DNA from 2 places in the Pseudoxanthobacter sp. M-2 genome. Region 1 is predicted to be linked to the other one. Evidence: predicted binding sites of a transcription regulator. Region 1 holds the regulator's gene; the other holds the start of a gene.

What was found. Region 1 encodes PhoB, which activates phosphate uptake and scavenging genes when phosphate is short. Its sites were predicted from a motif close to TGTCATNNANCTGTCAT; they were not measured.
Region 2: the regulator PhoB is predicted to act here: its motif matches at 1,996-2,012, upstream of RUR49_RS02460 (YdcH family protein).

Annotation. Positions count from the first base shown of each region.
Region 1 covers NZ_JAWDIR010000011.1:232,208-235,608, reverse strand. Annotated here, with positions in the region: gene pstB (phosphate ABC transporter ATP-binding protein PstB) at 1-676, shown strand, start outside; gene phoU (phosphate signaling complex protein PhoU) at 717-1,433, shown strand; gene phoB (phosphate regulon transcriptional regulator PhoB) at 1,472-2,176, shown strand; gene RUR49_RS06130 (DUF2852 domain-containing protein) at 2,291-2,713, opposite strand; gene phaZ (polyhydroxyalkanoate depolymerase) at 2,844-3,401, opposite strand, start outside.
Region 2 covers NZ_JAWDIR010000003.1:127,567-130,967, reverse strand. Annotated here, with positions in the region: gene RUR49_RS02470 (OpgC family protein) at 1-1,117, shown strand, start outside; gene RUR49_RS02465 (hypothetical protein) at 1,162-1,374, opposite strand; gene RUR49_RS02460 (YdcH family protein) at 1,789-1,968, opposite strand; tRNA gene RUR49_RS02455 (tRNA-Gly) at 2,253-2,327, shown strand; gene RUR49_RS02450 (MBL fold metallo-hydrolase) at 2,635-3,401, shown strand, end outside.

The DNA of each region.
Region 1 (3,401 bases):
GGAGCGCTCGGTGACGGCGTTCATCGGCCCGTCCGGCTGCGGCAAGTCGACGTTCCTGCGCTGCTTCAACCGCATGAACGACACCATCGCCTCGGCCCGGGTGACCGGCAAGATCGCCATCGACGGCCTCGATATCTACGATCCGAGCCTCGACGTCGTGCAGTTGCGCGCCCGCGTCGGCATGGTGTTCCAGAAGCCGAACCCGTTCCCGAAGTCGATCTACGAGAACGTCGCCTACGGCCCGCGCATCCACGGCATCGCCGCCTCGAAGTCCGAGCTCGACGACATCGTCGCCTCGAGCCTGCGCAAGGCGGGCCTGTTCGAGGAGGTGAAGGACCGGCTGAACGAGTCCGGCACCGGCCTGTCGGGCGGCCAGCAGCAGCGCCTCTGCATCGCCCGCGCCATCGCGGTGGGCCCCGAGGTGATCCTGATGGACGAGCCCTGCTCGGCCCTCGACCCGATCGCCACCGCCCGCATCGAGGAACTGATCGACGAACTGCGTGAGAACTTCACCATCGTCATCGTCACCCACTCGATGCAGCAGGCGGCACGCGTCTCGCAGAAGACGGCCTTCTTCCACCTCGGCGATCTCGTCGAGGAGGGGCCGACCGACATGATCTTCACCAATCCGAAGGAACGGCGCACCCAGGACTACATCACGGGCCGCTTCGGCTGAGCCGGCGGCGCACGGGTCCGGGCGCGGGGAGTAAACAGATATGTCCGAGCACATCGTTGCAGCCTATGACGACGAGCTCACCGGCATCGCCGGCACCATCGCCGAGATGGGCGGGCTCGCCGAGCGCATGCTCGTCGATGCCGTGACCGCGCTGGTGCGGGTCGATACCCACCTCGCCCAGTCGGTGATCGCCACCGACCTGCGCCTCGACGCCCTGCAGCGGCGGGTCGAGGAGGAGACCATCAGCCTGATCGCGCGCCGCCAGCCGATGGCCCGCGACCTGCGCGACGTCGTCACCGCGCTGCGCGTCTCCATCGACATGGAGCGCATCGGCGACCTCGCCAAGAACATCGCCAAGCGCGTCGCCGCCATCGACGGCCACTTCCACCCGAAGCGGCTCGCCCTCGGCGTCGAGCACATCTCCGAGATCGCGCTCGAGCAGGTGAAGGCCGTCATCGACGCCTACACCGGCAAGGACGCCGCCTCCGCGCTCGCCATCCGCGACCGCGACAACGAGATCGACCAGATGTACACCTCGCTGTTCCGCGAGCTCCTCACCTACATGATGGAGGATCCGCGCAACATCACCTTCTGCACGCACCTGCTCTTCTGCGCGAAGAACATCGAGCGCATCGGTGACCACGCCACCAACATCGCCGAGAACGTCTACTACCAGGTGACCGGGCAGCAGCTCGCCGACGATCGTCCGAAGCTCGACGAATCGAGCCTGACGCCCGCCGACTTCGGTACGCGATGACCGCCCACCCCCGATTGGACCGACGCAGCATGGCGGCGATGCCGAAGGTGATGATCGTCGAGGATGAGGAGCCGCTGACGCTGCTGCTCCGCTACAACCTCGAATCCGAGGGCTTCGCGGTCGAGACCTGCGACCGCGGCGACGAGGCCGAGGTGCGCCTGATGGAGGTGCAGCCCGACCTCCTGCTGCTCGACTGGATGCTGCCCGGCCTGTCCGGCATCGAGCTCTGCCGGCGCCTGCGCGCCCGCGAGGAGACGGCGCGGCTGCCGATCATCATGCTGACGGCGCGCGGCGAGGAGGCCGAGCGCATCCGCGGCCTCGCCACCGGTGCCGACGACTACGTGGTGAAGCCGTTCTCCGTCGCCGAACTGATGGCCCGCGTCCGCGCCATGCTGCGGCGGGCGAAGCCCGAGGTGGTCAGCACGGTGCTGAAGGGCGGCGACATCGAGGTCGACCGCGAGACCCACCGCGTCCGCCGCGCTGGCCGCGAGATCCACCTCGGCCCGACCGAGTTCCGCCTGCTCGAGTTCCTGATGCAGTCGCCCGGCCGCGTGTTCTCGCGCGAGCAGCTCCTCGACGGCGTCTGGGGCCACGACGTCTATGTCGACGAGCGCACCGTCGACGTCCACATCGGCCGGCTGCGCAAGGCGGTCAACCGCGGCAAGTCGAAGGACCCGATCCGCACCGTCCGCGGCTCCGGCTACGCCTTCGACGACCAGTTCGCCGCCGCCGCCGTCCGCTGAGGGCCGTCCGCCCGCCTCCCCCGCCTTAAGCCGCGGCGAAATGCAAACGGGGCGCCCCATGGGGCGCCCCGCGTCGTTTTCGTCCGGTGTCGTTCGACCTGGGTGTGCGCCTGATCAGGCCGCGCCGCCCTCGCGCTCACGCCGATCGCGATCGGACATGAAGCGGTCGAACTCTTCCTTGTCCTTCGCCCGGCGCAGCTCCGCGAGGTAGCTGTCGAACTCCGCGCGCATCTCGTCGAGCTTGCGGCGCTCGGCCTCGATCCGCTCGATCTCGCGCTTGCGATACTCGTCGAAGGCGACGTTACCGGTGGCCGAGAAGCTGGTTGCGGCGGTGCGCATCGAGCGGGAGCCCGCGCAGCCCCAACCATTCGCCCGGAAGCTCTCGCCGGCATCGCTCGCCATCCTGTGCAGGCGATCGCCCCACAAGATGTAGGCCAGCATGGCGAATCCGAGCGGCCAGAACACGATGAACCCGAGCACCATCAAGCCGATGGTGAGCGGCGTCCAACCCGGCCGGAGTGCAAGAGTGTTGGTCATGGTCTCTGTGGTCCTCCTCACGAATACAGGCAAGGATTTGGGAAGGCCACGGCTCCTCTACAAGAGGAGCGACCATCGAAATCGGACGCGCGGGGTAGCCGCGTGTCCGCCTCGCAGGGACGGCGCGGCCTCAGGCGCCGCCGGCGAGCGCCTTCGCCTGGCCGATCCAGTCGTCGCGCCGGATGCGGCCGGGGAACGACAGCTTGGCATCGAGTTCCTCGGCCGCCTTGGCGCTCAGCGCCGACAGCTGCGAGAAGTGGAAGATGCCGAGCCCGTGCAGCGTCTCGGCGAGCTTGGCGCCGATGCCGCGAATGCGGGTGAGGTCGTCCGGGTTTCCGGCCGGCTTCTTCAGCACGATCTCCGACAGCGTCGCCGCCTTCACCGCACGAGGCTTCGCTGCCGCGGCCTTGGCAGGCTTGGCGGCGGCCGCTTTGGCAGCGGCAGGCTTGGCGGCGGCCCTGGCAGCGGGCTCGGCGGCTGGCTTGGCGGGCGCGGCCTTGGCCGTCTCCGCCTTCGGTGAGGCCTTCACCGGCGATGGCTTGCGCTCCGCGCCCCGGGTCGTCGCGACCTTTGCACCGTTGGCCGTCGCACCGTTGGGCATTGCACCGTTGGGCTTCGCACCGTTGGCCGCCGCACCATGGGCCTTCGCGCCGTTCGCCTCGGCGACGGACGCTCTCGCCGGCGCGGT
Region 2 (3,401 bases), on a different contig from region 1:
GGTGACGATCTTCGTCAACCATGTTCCCGGCAATGTCTTCGAGCATCTGACCCATCGCAACTTCGGCGTTTCAGACAGTGCGGAGCTGTTCGTCTTCCTGGCGGGGTTCGCCGCGGCGGTGGCCTACTTCCCCAAGTTCCTGTCGGGGGACCGCATCGTCGCCACCGGCAAGGTGGTGCAGCGGACGTGGACGCTCTATCTCGCCCACATCGCGCTGATGCTGGCGGCTGTCGCCATGTTCTTCGCCGCGGCGATCCACTTCAAGGACACCCATTGGCTCGAGGCCTACGGGCTCGACGTGCTGTCGACCGAGCCGGTGCGTGGCTACATCGGCCTGGTCACGATGGGCCACCAGATCGGCTACTTCAACATCCTGCCGCTTTACGTGGCGCTGTTCGCGATGCTGCCGGCGATCCTGTGGCTGGCGACCCGCAACATCTGGCTGCCGCTCGCAGCCTCCGTCGGGCTCTATCTGTTCAGCCACCTCGCCGAGGTGCGGCTGCCGACTTATCCGACGAGCTTCCCGTGGTTCTTCGAACCGCTGCGCTGGCAGCTCCTGTTCACCATCGGCTTCGTCGCCGGCGTGTTCTACCGCTCCGGCCGGCCGATCGGCTTCAACCCGGTCGCCTACGGGATCGCGCTCGCGGTGGTGGCGGGCGGCGCTGCCGTGGCCCTGTTCGGCCTCTATCCGCAGGAAGGCGCGCTGCCGCTGCCGGCCTTCCTGGTGTCGTTCGACAAGTCGTCGATGCCGCTGCCGAGGCTCGCCCACGTGCTGGCGCTCGTCTACGTCGTCGCCTATGCGCCCTACGGCCTGTTCGACCGGATGGTGGCGCGGCTCGGACCGAACACCGCGGCCGTGCGTATCGGCCGGCACGGGCTGGCGCTGTTCTGCTTCGGCTCGCTCGCGGCGGTGCTGGGTCAGATCGTCGTGCGCGCCGCTGGTGGCGACCCTTGGGTCGCGGCGGCGTTTGTGGCGGCCGGCGTGCTCGCCCACGTGGTGGTGGCGACGGGCCTCGACGCGTGGCGGTCGCGGGTGGCGGGCGCCCGCGGCGGCGCTGCGCCGGCTCCTGCGGCTGCGACCGTACCGGCCCGCGCCGCGGTGACCTCGTCTGGCTGATCCCTGCGATCACGCGTCATCGGACGCGTGATCGCCGGCGGCTCTCAGACGACGGGCGCCGTCCGCAGCGGGGACCGGATGGCCGTCTCGGGCACAGTGGACTGGCCGGGCTGGACGGCGAGCGCGCCCGCCGGCGCGAGGGCCGGAAGCGCGGCGTCACGACCGCCGGCCGGAAAGCTCGCCACAGTCGCCGTCAACGCGAGGCCGATGGCGAGCACGAGGGCCGCGGCAACGGCGGCCGGTAGAGGCAGAGACACGATCCTGACACCTCCGAGCCCGGCCCCGCATGCGGGGCGGACCGAATCACCCTTGCCGCCAAACTACTCGCGATTGCGGCACCCGCCGGGGCGGAATTGCGGCGCGACCGTCACGATTACGGCGACAGCGGGGCGCCTGGCCGCAGCCGAGGGGTGGATGTCGGGGATAAGTTCGAGGAGCCTGTGGATGGAGGCGCGCAGGCCGGGGAGAGACGCCTTCGCGTTCGCTCTCGCGCGTTCCCGGCTCGAAAAGAGCGCCAAGGCGTCACCGGCCGCCGGCGAATGGTGAGCCGACGGCGGCCCCGCTGGTGACGTGTGCTTCCGAGACGTCGGCGCGGCGACGTCTGTCGACAGGGTCGTGAGGCCTGAGGCGTTGGAGACCCGTGGAGTCGGCGGACGGCCGCGCCGGATGCCTCAGTGGACGGACATCGGCGCCTTCAGGCGCTCGATCTGCTCCTTCAGCGCGAGCTTCTTGCGCTTGAGTTCGGTCACCCGGATTTCGTCGACACTGGGATGAGCGCTTGCGTCGACGATCTCGCGATCGAGGGCGGCGTGTCGACGCTGCAGCTCGGCGATGTGCGACTCCATGGACATGAACTCGACCTCCGTGCTTGGACTTTGACGACAACAGTGTGACACGAAACGGCGCCTCTGTCGAAGCGTGGCCCGTTGCGGTGGCCATGGGGGCACCGCCCCGCGACGCCGTCTCCGGGGCGCTTCCCGCGCCTTGATCGGGCGTCGACGGAGGCGGCGCGAGGGGTGCGCGGCACGCCGCCCCCCTCTCATCCCGGACCCGCCAAAAGCGGCGTGGAGCGTGTTGCAATCACCATCGCGATGGTGCATAGAGGCGCCGCTCCGGCTCGGCCGGACGCATGGATGCGGGCGTAGCTCAGGGGTAGAGCACAACCTTGCCAAGGTTGGGGTCGTGGGTTCGAATCCCATCGCCCGCTCCAAATACACTTCAATTCTTCGGCACTGACTGCCGTTCGCCTTCGGGCGATGCGGTTGCCTTGTGCCGCGACGCGGGCCGGCATTCGTCTGCCGGTCGAAACGCCGCCGCGGCGTAGCCCCGGCACCGCTCCCGTCTCCCCAGAAAGCGCGATGGCCACGAGGCCCGCGGCGTGACCCTCCGCGGCCGCCTTTCGCTGCACCATCACTTGCAAAAAAATGAAATCGACTTTATCTAGCTTTGCGACACCGCCTTCTGGGCGGAGGTCGCCGGCGCGCCGCCTGAGCCGCGACGACACCGAGGAGTTCCGAATGCCACAGACGCCCGAAGTGACCGGCTTCCACGACCCGCGCACCGGCTCGGTCCAGTATGTGGTGGCCGATCCCGCGACGAAGGCGTGCGCCATCATCGACCCGGTGCACGACTTCGACGAGAAGTCCGGGCAGACGGCGACGCGCCACGCCGACCGTCTCCTCGCCTTCGTGGCGGAGCGTGGCTACCGGCTCGCCTGGATCCTCGACACCCACCCCCACGCCGACCACTTCTCCGCCGCCGGCTATCTGAAGCAGCGGACCGGCGCGCCCACGGCCATCGGTGCCCGGGTCACCGAGGTGCAGGCGCTGTGGAAGGACTTCTACAACTGGCCCGGCTTTCCCGCCGACGGGTCGCAGTGGGACCGCCTGTTCGCCGACGGCGAGCACTTCCGGCTCGGCGAGATCGACGTCGCGGTGATGCACTCGCCCGGCCACACGCTCGCCTCGGTCACCTATGTGATCGGCGATGCGGCCTTCGTGCACGACACCCTGTTCATGCCCGACAGCGGCACGGCGCGCTGCGACTTCCCCGGCGGCAGCGCCGCGGCGCTGTGGCGGTCGATCCAGGCGATCCTGGCGCTGCCCGACGGGACCCGCCTCTTCACCGGTCACGACTATGAGCCGAACGGCCGGCCGGCGCGCTGGGAATCCAGCGTCGCCGAGCAGAAGGCCTCGAACATCCACCTGACGCGCTACCCGACGGAGGCGGCCTTCGTCGCCGCCCGCGAGGCGCGCGACCGCACGCTGCCGATGCCGAAGCTGAT